2 regions of the uncultured Ruthenibacterium sp. genome follow, and region 1 is predicted to be linked to the other one. Evidence: riboswitches for the same ligand, from Rfam matches in the RefSeq annotation. Region 1 holds a riboswitch; the other holds the start of a gene.
What was found. Region 1 has a riboswitch for lysine ahead of AB5H98_RS10725 (transporter substrate-binding domain-containing protein). Riboswitches for the same ligand answer to the same signal wherever they lie in the genome.
Positions count from the first base shown of each region.

Region 2: another riboswitch for lysine. It lies ahead of AB5H98_RS10665 (APC family permease); the one in region 1 lies ahead of AB5H98_RS10725 (transporter substrate-binding domain-containing protein).

Region 1 covers NZ_CAUWGY010000074.1:3,995-11,485, forward strand. Annotated here, with positions in the region: gene AB5H98_RS10705 (cation-translocating P-type ATPase) at 1-1,387, opposite strand, end outside; gene AB5H98_RS10710 (glycosyltransferase family 2 protein) at 1,661-2,926, shown strand; gene AB5H98_RS10715 (amino acid ABC transporter ATP-binding protein) at 3,006-3,746, opposite strand; gene AB5H98_RS10720 (amino acid ABC transporter permease) at 3,743-4,648, opposite strand; gene AB5H98_RS10725 (transporter substrate-binding domain-containing protein) at 4,675-5,592, opposite strand; lysine riboswitch at 5,730-5,900, opposite strand; gene AB5H98_RS10730 (SOS response-associated peptidase family protein) at 6,041-6,625, opposite strand; partial or broken gene AB5H98_RS10735 (MalY/PatB family protein) at 6,732-7,491, shown strand, end outside.
Region 2 covers NZ_CAUWGY010000073.1:3,632-11,122, reverse strand. Annotated here, with positions in the region: gene ade (adenine deaminase) at 1-1,471, shown strand, start outside; gene AB5H98_RS10680 (C-GCAxxG-C-C family protein) at 1,468-1,941, shown strand; gene AB5H98_RS10675 (hypothetical protein) at 1,920-2,381, shown strand; gene AB5H98_RS10670 (amidohydrolase) at 2,427-4,049, opposite strand; gene AB5H98_RS10665 (APC family permease) at 4,053-5,474, opposite strand; lysine riboswitch at 5,562-5,728, opposite strand; gene ppk1 (polyphosphate kinase 1) at 5,923-7,491, opposite strand, start outside.

The DNA.
Region 1 (7,491 bases):
TGGCAGCCATGGCAGCCTCCACCTCTCTGCGCTCCCGCTGACCCAGCTTTTTTATCCCCTGTTCTGTTTGAATTGTACTGCACCGATCCAAAAGCACGTCCGGAGCACCTTTGCAACACAATTGTTGACCATGTCCGGACCGCACAGACACGCTCATACACTTTCGCTTAGAATCAAAAGGATTTTCACCGGTAATGGTATAGCTGCGCAGCAATTTTTGCCTGGTCAATCCTGCTTTGGCCGCGGCAATCAGAACAGCCACCTCTGTGGGATCACCATCTACTCGATACTCCCCCTGCTTTTGTTCAATATGGGCAGTGGAACAAAGTACTCCTGTTCTTAATAAATCATTTACAAAAGGGGCTGTTACGGTCCGACCATTTTCCGTGATTTCTCCTTTTACATGATATCCTGTTCCGGAAACCTCGCAGATGTGACCGGGAACCCAAATCCGCTGAACGGTCATTCGATTTTGCGTGACAGTTCCGGTTTTATCCGTGCAAATGACTCCTGCGCATCCCAGAGATTCTACCGCGTGCAACTTACGAATCACTGCGCCTCTGCGCAAAATGCGCCCCACACTTAAAGCCAAGGTAATCGTGACGATTGCAGGCAATCCCTCGGGAATTGCAGCAACTGCCAGGGACACCCCTGTAAGCAGCATTTCCAAAAATCCATTTCCTTGCAAAAATCCCAGAAATGCCACCGCCAGACATACAATGACACAAGCGGTAGCCACAAAAACTCCCAGTTGTTTTAGTTTTTTCTGCAACGGCGTTGGGTCCTCTGCCGCTTCTTCCATCAATCCGGCAATTTTCCCCATTTCTGTCGACATTCCTGTGGCGGTCACAACCGCCTCTCCCCGGCCTTCGGTGACAACACACCCCATAAACAATGGATCTCCATTCTTTTTTTCGACCGGAAGACTCTCTCCCGTCAGCATGGATTCATTGCACGCCAATCGGGTTCCCTCACTCAGTGTTCCATCGGCTGCAATCTTGTCGCCAGCTTCTAATAAAAGAATATCGCCTGGAACTATTGTCCGGGCGCTGACGTTTTTTTCAACACCGCCACGCCGGACTCTTGCTACCGGTGCACTGAGCTCCTTAAGGGCTTCCAAAGTTTTTTCCGTTCGGTATTCTTGAAAGAAGCCCATTGTCGCATTCATAAGTACAATAATAATAATGGTAATTGCTTCGGTGCCTTCCCCCATTAAAACCGAGATCAACGTAGCCGCCGCTAAAATTAGAATCATAACATCCTTGAACTGAGAAAAAAACATTGCTGCCATACCTGGCCCCTTTTTTCCGGCAAGGCGGTTTTCTCCCACCTGCCCCAAGCGAGCGGCCGCCTGAGCTTCTGTCAAACCTTTTTCCGTCTGCCTCATACTACGCTTCTCTCCTTTTTCGGGTAGACACATCTGCCTTTTTCTGTAATAAAAATATGTGTCATTCCACAGAGCTATGCCTGTCTACATATTTGCGATTCTCTCTTTTCCAAAACTTTAAGAAAATTTTTCAAAAAAAGTGAAGACATCTTTCGGTTTGTTTCGTATTATAGGTACAAGCAAAAAAACATACACGAAACGGCGCCGCATCGTGTATGTTTCAGATAAATTAAAAAGGCCGGCTTTGGCCGCTCAGGGAAGGAGCATATTCTCATGGCATTTCTTGTACTGACACGTATTGTGATGATTTGCAGTATCCTTTTGGGAATTTATACGTTATACTTTGGCGCTATTGCATTGGTGGGACTATTCCGCCGCACAAAATCCGTTCCATCCTATGAACCGAGCAAACGATTTGCCTGTGTGATTGCAGCGCGCAATGAGGCACTCGTAATTGGGAATTTGGTGGACAGTTTGCGCAAGCAAAATTATCCGACAGATTTATTTGAAGTCATTGTTGCCCCTAACAACTGCACCGACGAAACCGAATCCATTGCGCTTGCGCATGGTGCGCGCATCTTTACTGCTCACGGTACTATCCGCAGCAAAGGAGAAGTTCTGACACAGATTGTAGATGAAGTGATTCTTCAGGAAAGATTTGATGCCATGTGCGTATTTGATGCGGACAATCTGGTCGACGAGAATTTTTTGCAACGCATGAACGATGCACTTTGCAACGGCGCACAGGTCGCTCAAGGATTCCGCGATTCTAAGAATCCTGAACAAAGCGCCATCTCAGGTTGCTATTCCATTTGCTACTGGATGCTAAATCGGTTTTACAACGGAGCACGTGCAACACTCGGCCTTTCCTCTCTCATCAATGGCAGTGGATTTGCCGTAACTACCGATCTTCTCCGCAAACTTGGTGGCTGGCATACTTGCACTATGACCGAGGATTATGAGTTTAGTGCACAATGTGCCATCGCAGGTGGACGCGTCGATTTTATTCCGGATGCGGTCATCTATGACGAACAGCCTCTTACATTCACGCAAAGCTGGCGGCAACGGCGTCGTTGGACCACGGGAAGTCTTCAAGGTCTTCAGACATATGGAAGTCTCTTGTTCCGGGAAATGGTTTTGCGCCGCAGTGTCATCTGCTTTGATATGTATTTGACTTTCTTGACGCCTTTTGCACAATTGGCAGGTGCTATCCTTGGATTGACCGGCACCATTTTGCTACTGGCCGGTAAGGGTTTTGTTATCGGAAGCATCTTCTTTAACGGAATTGTGGCGGCCTTAATTCTTACCGTAGGCGGTTTGATCTTAAGCGGAATTGGTACAGCCGCCGCTGCCGCCATTACCGTTATGTTAAAAAAGGACACTCTCCACGGTATGGGCTGGGGCATTGCAACCTTCTGGATGTTTGCATTAAGTCATATGGTTCTAACGCTTCTAAGCTTTGTAAAAAAGGAAAACGTATGGCGACCCATTGCGCATACAAGCGTAAAAACGTTGGACGATGTTGCCAAAATCCGCTAAAACATCATACAAAAAGGGACGAGTATACTCGTCCCTTTTCTTTTATAAAAATAGCCGGAGTGAAATCTCCGGCTATTTTTTATCCGCGGTTAAAACGGGCTAAAAATTCTTTTGTTTTTTCATTTTGGGGTGTTTCAAAAATTTGATTCGGCGTTCCTTCTTCACAAATTACACCATCGGCCATGTACACTACATGGCTGGATACATCTCTGGCAAACGCCATTTCATGAGTCACTACAATCATCGTGAGTCCCTCTTTCGCCAGCTCACGCATTACATTTAAAACCTCTCCCACCATTTGAGGGTCCAATGCACTGGTCGGCTCATCAAACAGCAATACTTCCGGCTGCATGGCCAATGCCCGCGCAATGGCCACACGCTGCTTCTGACCGCCGGACAACTGCCGAGGCTTTGCGCGAATGTACTGCTCCATGCCCACCTTTTCCAAAAAGGAGAGTGCCGTCTGCCGCGCCTCTTCCGGAGATTTTTTCAGCACTTTGATGGTACCTGCCATGCAGTTTTCCAAAACCGTCATATTGTTAAAAAGGTTGAAGCTCTGAAAAACCATTCCTACACGGGAACGATACTTACAAGGATTCGCTTCTTTGCCGGTAATGGGCTTTCCATGAAACAGAATCTCTCCGCTGCTCGGATGTTCCAAAAGGTTGATGCACCGCAACAGCGTCGATTTTCCCGAACCAGAGGCCCCGATGACGCAGGTGACGTCTCCTTCATTCACTGTGAAATCCACATCTTTCAGTACCTGGTGTGTACCGAATGTTTTTGATAAATGCTTTACTTCAATGATGGGCTGACTCATTTGGAACGTCCTCCTTTGCGGGTATAACGGTCCGCCGGCCGATCGCTGTTCAATACATCGTTCACGTTTGCCTGACGCTCCTGAATACGATAATCGGTATTAGGCTCCTTCGGGTTCTTTTTGTAACGATGCATTCCTTCGCCCGGAACAAGTGGATCCGCCACTGTTAAATCAAAGTTTTCCGGTCCATCCATCTTCTTCTCCATCCAGCGCAGCAGCGCAGACGCAGTCAAAGTCATAACGAGATAACCCACCATCTCAATCGCCGCGGACGGAAAGTACATATACGTAGCGCCTACTACACCGCGATGCACTGCAAAGAATTCGGTAAAAGAGATGATAAACATCACAGACGTGTCCTTCACGTTAATGATGAAGTTGTTGCCGATCTGCGGCATAATGTTGCGCAACGCCTGCGGAAGAATAACGCTTGTCATCGTTTGAAAATGGTTCATGCCAATGGCTTTTGCGCCTTCCGTCTGGCCCGGATCCACCGAGATGATGCCGCCGCGAACAGATTCTGCCATGTAAGCGCCGGTGTTAATGGAAACGACCAGAATAGAAGCTGCCCACACACTGCTGAACTGCATGGCGCTGTTCGTCAAATAGGGCAGGCCGTAATAGACAAATACTGCTTGCAGAATCATCGGTGTTCCACGAAACACTTCTACATAAACTCGCACAACTGCACGAATCAATTTTAAAACAAAGCGTTTGACCCCCGAATCCTCCGGCTCATAAGGAATCGTATTTAAAATGCCACATAATAACCCAATCAGGCATCCAATGACTGTTGCCACCAAAGCCAACAGCAAGGTATCACGCATACCTGTCAAATACGAAAGCCAGTATTGATCCCACAGCTTCACAATGTCATTGCCAAGCTGAACCATTCTCTCCATACCTATCCAGTTCCTTTCTATCCAGCTCAGCCCTCAGAAATAGGCTGTACGGAAATGGCTTGCGCCATCAAATCATTGAAATCATCCGCAGTCATGTCAGCAAGCACACCATCGATGGCTTCTTTCAGTTCTGTGTTTCCTTTTCTCATGGAAATGCCGATATTGATATCGCCTTCGTCTACTACGAAGTTGTCGTCGCTGTCGCTAAAGTCAAGCAAGACCATATCCGGATAGGCCTGCACCGCACCTTGCGCAGTAGGCATATCGGTGCACACAAAATCCACTGTACCGGTCTCAAGCGCCATCAACATCGCCGGGGCAGATTCTGCGGCAGTCTGGATTGTCACGCCCTCAACCTGGGGCAGGCAAGTATCATACCAAATGGTCGCAATCTGAGCAGTGCAAGTAGCACCCGCCAAATCGGACAGACCCTTGGCCTGAGCATAAGGACTATCGGATTTGACTAAGCACACAATGGAAGCATAGAAATAGGGGCCTGCAAAGTCCACCTGCTCACTGCGCTCCTGGGTCATGGACTGGCCAGCAATGACGGCATCCACTGTACCAGACTGTACCGCCGGCACAAGAGAATCCCAATCAGAGCGTACGATTTCCAATTCTACTCCCAGCGCATCCGCAATTTTTTTCGCCATCATAACATCGTAGCCATTGGCGTAATCACTGGAACCTTTAATTTGGACAGCTCCATTCGAATCGTCCGACTGAGTCCAGTTATAGGGAGCATAAGCACACTCCATGGCTACAGTCAGAACGCCGTCCTCCAGGCCGCTTGTGCCAGTTGCGGATGCGGAAGTGGAGGATGTTCCCGATGTACTCTGTGTTCCGGCGGTGGAAGAACTGCCAGTGGAGCCACAAGCAGTCAAAGCGATGAGCATAGACGCGGTCAGAAGACCAGCAACAAGTGTTCTCAAAGTGCGATTCATAATTGATCCCTCTCCTCTTTTGCTTAAAAATTCAAACTCAATGTTTCTTTATTCAGCGCTGAACGAACAAAAAAACCATGAGACATCTGTGAACAGATACCTCATGGTCAAAAAAGCAGTATAAAACCGTATTTCTCACCAATGGAAGCGCTTCACAGATGTGACAGTCTATTGCATCTTATTACAATAGCCCAACAGGAAAGCCTGACAAAAAGCCGACCCATTTCGGCGGCTGACGCCTTTCACGCAACGGCTTTTGCCAGCCGAACCATGCGTTACTCTTCGTCCTCCGCGCCTCAACCATTTGATTTTTTTGTATCATAGCATGTGATGGTGGTATTGTCAACTAAAAACAAAATCTTTATACATTCATCTAAAAAAGATTAAAGTGCTACACATTGATTTAGTTACTATGCCACACATAAACTTGTATATTTTTTCAAATTTGTTACCAAAGAGACAATTGACCATCTTCGCACATGCTTTCAAGTTCTGGCGGAACCTGCTGCAAAAGTTGAATGGCTTGCTGCGCATCGTTCAGCCAGGCACGAACCTGAAATTTCGTTAAAACCATCGGCATACGATCATGAATGGCGCGCACCGAATCGTTGGGAGAAGTTGTTAAAATCACAAAACAGTCTCTTCCCTGTTTCGAATCATATACTCCGGCCAGATACAATTCCTTTTCACTAGAATTTTTAAAAAGATAGCGATGTCGGCTCGCGTCCCACTCATAAAACCCTGTGGTGGGCACGACGCATCGGCGGTAAAGAACAGCGTCTTTAAACAACGGACGCTCACAAACGGTTTCTGCGCGCGCGTTGATTACAATGCGGCCGCTCGAAACGGGAATCCCCCATCTTTGGAAACAAATTTTCACTTGTCCATCCTTGGCAACAAAAACCGGAGCCTCCATTCCAGGCGCAATTTCTCCACCGGTCCATTTTCCCAGATTTTGCTGTTGTGAAGCCTTGAAAATAAGCGTGTTCCACTTCTCCAAATTCTCAAAAACAAATTGATATCTGCTACACATCAAAGGTTCTCCTTGCACTTTTCAAACAAACGGTTTATCATAAAAGAGCAGTTCCGTTTTGGCCGCTCCGGCGGCATTTTTCCATAAAAATATAGGAGGAAAGGCTATGAAATATGATTTTACATCCATCATGGACCGGCGTGGAAAAGACGCGGTCGCGATGGAGTTAGACAAAGGGCTTGCTTCTGGTATGCTGGGCGTAAAAAATGTGAAAATTCGTGATGGCTTTTCTTTAATTCCCATGTGGATCGCTGATATGAATTTTCCTACAGTTCCGACCATTCAGCAAGCGGTGATTGAGCGCACAGAGCATCCTGCTTTCGGATATTTTTCCCCGACACAAGCCTATTATGACGCAATTATTCACTGGCAGGAAGTTCGCAACGGAGTCCATGGTCTTCGGCCCGAGCACATCGGTTACGAAAATGGAGTTCTGGGCGGCGTAGTGAGCGCTCTCAACGTTTTCTGCTCTCGAGGGGACAAAGTGCTGCTGCACAGCCCCACCTATGTAGGGTTTACTCACAGCCTCGTGGACAACGGTTACGATATGGTCCTCAGCCCTTTGAAACAGGATGAAAACGGCATTTGGCGGATGGACTACGAGGATATGGAACAAAAATTGCGCGAGCAAAAAATTCACGCTGCGGTCTTTTGTTCGCCGCACAATCCTTGCGGTCGTGTTTGGGAGCGTTGGGAAATTGAGCGTGCCATGGCCTTGTTCCAGAAGTACGATGTGTATGTTGTATCGGATGAAATTTGGTCTGATCTGATTTTGGAGGGTCACCATCACATTCCTACTCAGTCTGTAAGTGAAGATGCAAAAATGCGAACCGTTGCACTTTATGCTCCCAGCAAAACCTTTAACC
Region 2 (7,491 bases), on a different contig from region 1:
GACGCCTTTTGAGCTGGCGCGCCTTGTGACAAAAAGCGGCACCACCACGCTGATCGCGGACCCGCATGAAATCGTAAACGTGTGCGGTGCGCCGGCGGTACAATACCTGTTGGACTCCACCGAGCACCTTCCGCTCAACGTATATCTGATGCTGCCATCCAGTGTTCCCGCCACCGCCTTTGAGACCAACGGCGCGGACTTTACGGCCGCGGATATGGCGCCCTTCTGGAGCCATCCCCGGGTGCTGGGCCTGGGCGAGGTGATGTGCTATCCCGACGTTGTGGCTGGAGCCGACAGCATTTTGGAGAAACTGAGCGCTGCACATAAGGCGGGCAAACCGGCAGACGGACATGCGCCGGGCTTGAGCGGCAAGGAGCTGCAGGCTTACGGTGCCGCAGGCGTGCGCACAGAGCACGAGTGCACCAGTTTTGCCGAGGCCGCGGAAAAACTGCGGGCAGGGCTTGCCATTCTGGTGCGGGAAGGAAGCGCAGCCAAGAATCTGACGGCGCTTGTAAACGGACTTTTGGACTCGAAGCTTCCGGCGGACCGGTTCTTGTTCTGCACCGACGATAAGCATCTGGATGACATCTCCCGGGAAGGCCATGTGCGCTGGAACGTGCGCCAGGCCATTCGGCTGGGCATGGACCCGGTGACTGCCATCAAGATGGCAACGTTGAATGCGGCCCGGGTGTATGGACTGCAAGAATTGGGCGCGGTGGCGCCTGGATACCGGGCGGATCTGGTTTTGCTGAGCAGCCTGAAAAAGGTCAAGGTAGAACAGGTTTACAAGGACGGCGTCCCTGTGCAGCAGGCGCTCGCTTGTTGCAAAGACGTTGCTGTGCCCGAAAAATTGCTGGACACCGTGCACTTCAAGGACGTGCGACCTGAGGATTTGCGCCTGTCCGTGGGAAAAACCGCCCATTGCATTGAAATGATTCCTTATCAGATTGCCACAAAGCATGTGGTGGAGCCGGTTCCATCGGAAAATGGGCTGTTCCGGCCGAATGAGGAGTACACAAAATTGTGCGTGGTGGAGCGCCATGGCCGCACAGGCGGCATCGCCGTATGTCCTTTGAAGGGATACGGCATTCGCGGCGGAGCCATTGCGACCAGCGTGGCCCACGACAGCCACAACGTGATCGCCGCGGGCGACAACGACGAGGATCTGGCTCTGGCCATCAACCATCTGAAATCCATCGGCGGCGGGTATGTTCTGGTGTCGGGCGGAAAAGTGCTGGGACAGGTACCTCTCTCACTGGCCGGTCTGATGAGCACGGAACCCTGGGAAACCATTCAGAAATCCACTGCCGCCATTTTGAAACAAGCCTCTGAAATGGGCATTCCCTATCATGTAGACCCCTTCACCAGTCTGTCTTTTTTGGCTCTGCCTGTGATTCCTGAGCTTCGCTTGACCGACAAAGGCCTGTTTGACGTAGTGCGGTTCGAACAGATAAAGGAGGAAGAGGCATGAGTGTCCACGGCGATGAGGCGCATCGTCTGTTTTACTCGGGCTACAACTGCGCCCAGTCGGTAGCCTGTGCTTTTGCCGGCGATTTGGGGCTTCCGGTGGAGACCGTGGCCCAAATGATCAGCGGATTTGGAGCAGGCGTCGGCCGCCTGCGGGAAGTGTGCGGCTGTATCAGCGGAATGACTTTTGTATATGGTTTTTTGCGCGGTTATGGCACGCCGGACGACCCCCAGGCAAAAACCGCGACCTATGCGGCGATTCAAACGCTGGCTGACACCTTCCGTCAGCGCAGCGGCAGCATTGTGTGCAAGGAGCTGCTGGGTCTGGACACGGTAGAAATCACGCCTCAATCGGAGGCAAGGACCCCGGAATATTATGAAAAGCGGCCCTGCCCGGAGCTGGTTCGGTATGCGGCCGATATTTTGGAAGAATATCTGAGGGAGGTGCCGTCATGCAATTCGAAAGCGCTTTGACCCGACGCGAGGTGCTGGACCGGGTGCGTCACGGCACCCGGCAGATGCAGCGCAAGGGCGCGGCCGCAGGCGAAGTGGAGAGCCGTCCTGTGCGGGACGGATTTGTGCTGGCCTGGGCGCCCGGCGCCGGAAAACCCCGTGGCCTGTGTTTGATTGCATCGGTGGAACAGGCCAAAACCGGCTGTGTGATCCACGCCAAATTCGGGCTGGACCCGCATACGTCCCGCGTGCTGCGCTATGTTGCCGCGCTTGTATGGGTCGTGGTACTGGCCGCGGCGCTGGCCTGCCCGGCGCCGGAAAAGGCGCTTTGTGCCGCAGCCGGGGTGCTGGCGATTGCCACAGTGCTTGTATGGTTGCTTCTCACGCGGTTGCCGCGGCTTTTGTGCCCGGCCGCACAGAAAAAAGTGCTGGAGTTTGTGGAGCACAACCTGCTGAAATAAAAAAAGCCGGAGACCCTCCAAGGTCTCCGGCTTTTTCGTACCCTTTTATAATAAGGTGTGGCCCACACGCTGATATACAAACCGCCCATCCACCAAAGTGGCATCGACCTTTGTCTTTCTCAAATCGTCAGGCGCCAGCGTAAAGATATCTTCGCTCAGCACCACCAGGTCCGCGTAGTATCCCGGACGGATACGGCCCTTGACGTTCTCTTCAAAGCTCACATAGGCACTCTCCGCCGTGTAGGCGTCCACCGCGTCGCAGATGTCCATACACTCTTGGGGATAAAAACCTGTTGTGGGCCCGCCGTTCAGATTTTTCCGCGTCACTGCACAGTACAGATTGTCGATGGGGTTCATATCCTCCACCGGCGAATCGGTGCCGAAACTGGTGCGAATGCCCAGCCGGCGCATGGTCTCGAAGGCGTAGCTGGTAGAGGCCAGCTCCCGGCCCACCCGGTCTTCTACTACGGTCATGTCGTAATGCAGGAAGATGGGCTGCACCAGCGCCAGAATGTGGTTTTTGACAAACCGCTCCAGCAAAGGTCGGTCTGTGATTTGACAGTGCACCACACCCAGCCGCAAAGGATTCTCTCCATTTCGGCACACCGCATCGTACCCGTTGAGCACCTGTTCGATGGCTCCGTCCCCAATGGCGTGGGTCACCACCTGGCAACCGTTTTGCACCGCCATCTGCACCAGTTCGTTGAACTCCTCCTGACTGAGCGTGGCGATGCCCCGTGTGCCCGGCTCATCCCGGTAGGGCTGGCGCATCACCGCGGTGCGGGCACCCAAGCTGCCGTCTACAAACAGTTTCAAAGGACCGATTCGGTGGAAGGCGTCGCCCATGCCCGTGCGGTAGCCCGCATCCAGGAAGGCCTGGTACTCTGCCGGGGTCATGAAATTGCACTGATGATAGACCCGCAGCGTGGGCCGGCGCTGCACCATCTCGTAAGCCTTTAGGGTAATGCGCCAGTCAGCGGGCCGCAAATCCATGGTCTGGACCGATGTCACGCCGCACGCAGCCGCGTGGTCCATGGCCCGGCGCAGTTGTGCGGCTACGGTCTCGGCCGTGCGCGGCGGGCGAATGCAAAGCACCTGCTGACAGGCGTTCTCCCGGAAAATTCCGGTCAGACGACCATTTTCGTCCCGGTCGATGGCACCGCCCTCCGCAGGCGCCGTGGACTCGGTGATGCCCGCCCGCTTCATGGCGGCGGTGTTCGCTGTCAGAATGTGGCCGCAGGCCCGCTCCAGAATCAGGGGATATTCGCTGCAAACTTCGTCCAAATCGCGTCTGGTCAGCAGCCGGTGTTCATCTCCAAAGTAATCCTGGTTCCAGCCCATGCCGTGCAGCACGGTGCCAGGCGCGGGACGGTTGGCCTTGATAAACGCCCGGACCCGGCGCTTGACTTCGCCGATGCTGTCGGCGCCCAAAAGCTGGATGCTGCCCAAAAGCTCTCCCACCATTTGAAGATGCTGATGGGAATCGTTAAAACCCGGCACAATGGTCCGGCCGCCCGCGTCCAAGCGCTGGGCGGTGTCGGGCGCGGCGGCGAGGATTCCCTCGTTGCTGCCCACTGCCCGGATGATTCCGTCCTGAATCAAAAGAGCCTGGGCAAAACGGCCCCGTTCCAAATAAGCCTTTGCATTGTAAATCACCATTGCACCCATTGCTCACACCTCTCTTTCCGCGCTGACCAGAGGCCTGCGCCCCCGATGGAAAACCAGCTCATACAGCACCAGCCCCACGGCCGGAACAACCAGTCCGATCACCGAAGTGAGCGGGTCCTCTACAAACGTATTGACCATCAGCCCCACCATGATCAGGCAGATGACGACGATCATTGCAGGATAGCCCCACACCTTGTAAGGCCGCTCCATATCCGGATATTTTTTCCGCAGTCGAATCACCGCATAGAAGGTCAGACCGTTGAAAACCATGCCGCAGAACGCCACCAGACTGGTCAATTGGCTCAAATTCCGCGTGCAGACCAGCGCCACCGACACCAGTCCCGAGACGATCAGCGCATTGACCGGAGTCTTGTACACAGGATGCAGCTTTGCCATGCCTTTGAAGAATGCGCCGTCCCGGGCCATGGCATAGTACGTGCGGGGAAAGACCATCACACAGCCGTTGAGGGAGTTGAAAATGGCCAAAATCATGGCCGCGCCCACGACCAGGCCCCCGGCGCTGCCGAACAGCCGATTGGCCGCCTCGGTGCCCAGATAGTAGTTGCCGCTGTCGATCATGGAGACGATGGTGTCGTAGGGCAGCACCCGGTACACCGCGTAGTTGAACAGCACGTACAGCACCGTGACTCCGATGATGGAGGCGAGAATGGCCAGCGGCAGATTCTTTTTGGGGCGGCGGATCTCCTCGGCGATGCCGTTGAGATTGGTCCATCCCTCATAGGCCCACATCGTGGCCACCACACCAAAGGCAATCATTCCGCAGATCTCCGTGAGACTGGGAGCAGTGGTTGGCACGATGGATAAGCTGGGGGTCTCGGTGCCCATCCAAAACCCGCAGACCAAAATCAGCACAATGGGCAGCATCTTGAGCACCATGAACAGATTCTGGACGGCGCTTCCCAGCTTGATGCCGAAAATGTTGACCAATGTCAGCAGAAGGATCATTCCCACAGCCAGCCCTTTCTGTGCCACCTGGTTCTGGGCAAAGCCGCTGGAAGGCATCATGCTGGCAATGGCGGCGGAGAAAGCCACGGCCAAGGCGGCATTGGAGCCGGAAGAACCCAGCACAAAATTGGAAAATCCGCTCATAAAGGCCACGCGTTCGCCGTACGCCTCTCTCAAATACACGTAACTTCCGCCGGCCTTGGGCATCATAGCGCCCAATTCGGCGTAGCAGATGCCGCTCATCAGCGTGATGAGACCGCCGGCCAGCCAAACCAGCAGCGCCAGCCCCAGGCTCATGCCGCTTCGCTGCAGCACGATGCCGCCGATGTAAAAAATGCCAGACCCGATCATGATGCCAGCCAGCACCGAAATGCCGCCGAACAGTCCCACTTCGCGCCGCAGTTCGGTTTTCTCCGAAGTGAGCTCCTGGATGGTGTGTGTGCTTCGATGTTCGTTCACTGAAAAAACGCCCCTTTCCAAAATCTGTACAAAAAAAGTTGCATCCATCGATGCAACTTCACAGATCCCAAAAACGGGCGTTCCATTTTCACCGATAGCTCCTCTGCCTTTCGGCAGGAGTCATGGAGATGTTCTCCCCATGCCCAACTGAACTTCCGCACCCGGCCGTTCGTTTCGGCGGTTTGGCCTTTTATCGGTTTCACAGGGTGTCCCCTCCGCCGATTACTCTTCCGTACCGCGCCTCTATCAACTTTTTTGTTTGGCTCACTATATCACACCAAAAACCGATTTGTCCACCCCTTTTTCCTTTTTTTGTAAAAAAAATCAAATTGGAAGCTGCCGTTTTTTCAAAACACATTCAAAATTACCAAAAAAATTGTACGCTGCATCGCACTACGTACCAAAAAGGCGCCCCGCATTTTGCCGGAGCGCCCCAATGACTTTTCAATCAATTTTCGCTTTTTTCTACCGAACGGCCGGCCAGACGATAGGCCTCGTCGTACAGCCAATCCTGACAAGCCAACGGCGGCTCGCCGTTGGGCATGCGCCGCACGTAACTTCCGTCGGGCTGCTGATCCCGGGCCTGGCGGTTGTCGCGCCACATCACATCAAAGATGCGCAAAAGCCGTTGTTTCAGCTTTTCGTCGTACACGGGCGTGGCCACCTCCACCCGGCGCAGGGTGTTGCGGGTCATCCAGTCGGCGCTGCCGATGTACACGCGCACATTGTCGCCGCTGCCGAAAATGTAAATGCGGGAGTGCTCCAGGTACCGGCCCACCACGCTGATGATGTGGATGTTGTCGGTCCAGCCGGGCACACCGCCGCGCAAACAGCAGATACCCCGAACGATCATGTCCACCCGCACGCCGGCGCGGCTGGCCTCGATCAGTTTATCAATGAGGGTCTTGTCGCTCATACTGTTGATTTTGATGCGCAGATATCCATCGCCACCCTGACGGGCTTTGCAGATCTCGTCATCGATCATGTCCAACAGTTTGTTTTGCAAACAGTGGGGCGCCACCAGCAAGTGCTGGGTGTGGTCCACGGTCTCGCCCAGGGTGAGCGCCTGGAATACAGCGGCCGCCTCCATGCCAATTTCCCGGCGTGCCGTGAGCAAAGACAGGTCTGTGTACAGCCGGCTGGTCCGCTCGTTGTAGTTACCGGTTCCGATTTGGGTGATATACTGCACCCCTTGCGGTGTTTTTCGGGTGATGATGCACAACTTGCTGTGCACTTTCATGCCGCTGATGCCGTAAATCACGTGGCAGCCTGCCCGCTCCAGCCGGCGGCTCCAGGCGATGTTGTTGGCCTCGTCGAACCGGGCTTTCAGTTCCACAAGCACGTCGACCTGCTTGCCGTTTTCGGCAGCTTCCTCCAGACTTGCCACCACCTTACTGTCTCGTGCAAGACGATACAGCGTCATTTTGATGGATACTACCTGCGGGTCTCGGGCAGCCTCGTTCAGCATTTGCAAGAAGGGCCGAATGCTTTGATACGGATAGTGAAGCAAAATATCCTTCTCACCGATTTGCTCCAATACCGAGCGCTTCAGGTCCACTTCGGGGCTGTCCTGCGGATGGCGGGGTGCATAGAACAATTCGCTGCGGGCGCGCAAATCGTCCCGGATCCTGTACAGAAAGGACAGATCCAGCGGCGCATCGTATTCATACACCCGCTTTGTATCCAGCTTCAACTGCCGGCAAAGCGTCTCGATCACTTCGATGTCGATGGCGCGGCTCAGCTCCATGCGCACCGGGCACAGTTTGCGGCGCAGTTTAATGACCTCGGCCATGTGATCCCGATAGTTCAGCTCTTCGTCGTAGATGTTGTCCGCATCGATGTCTGCGTTTCGGGTCACCCGTGCCAAGGTCTTGCTGGTGATTTTATAGCCAGGGAACATCATCGGCAAGCAGTGCAAAATCAGTTCTTCGGCCAGGATGTAACAGCCGGTGCGCTCCGGCACAGGAATCAGCCGCGGGAACAGGCCGCTGGCACAGGGCACAATGCCGATTTTCTT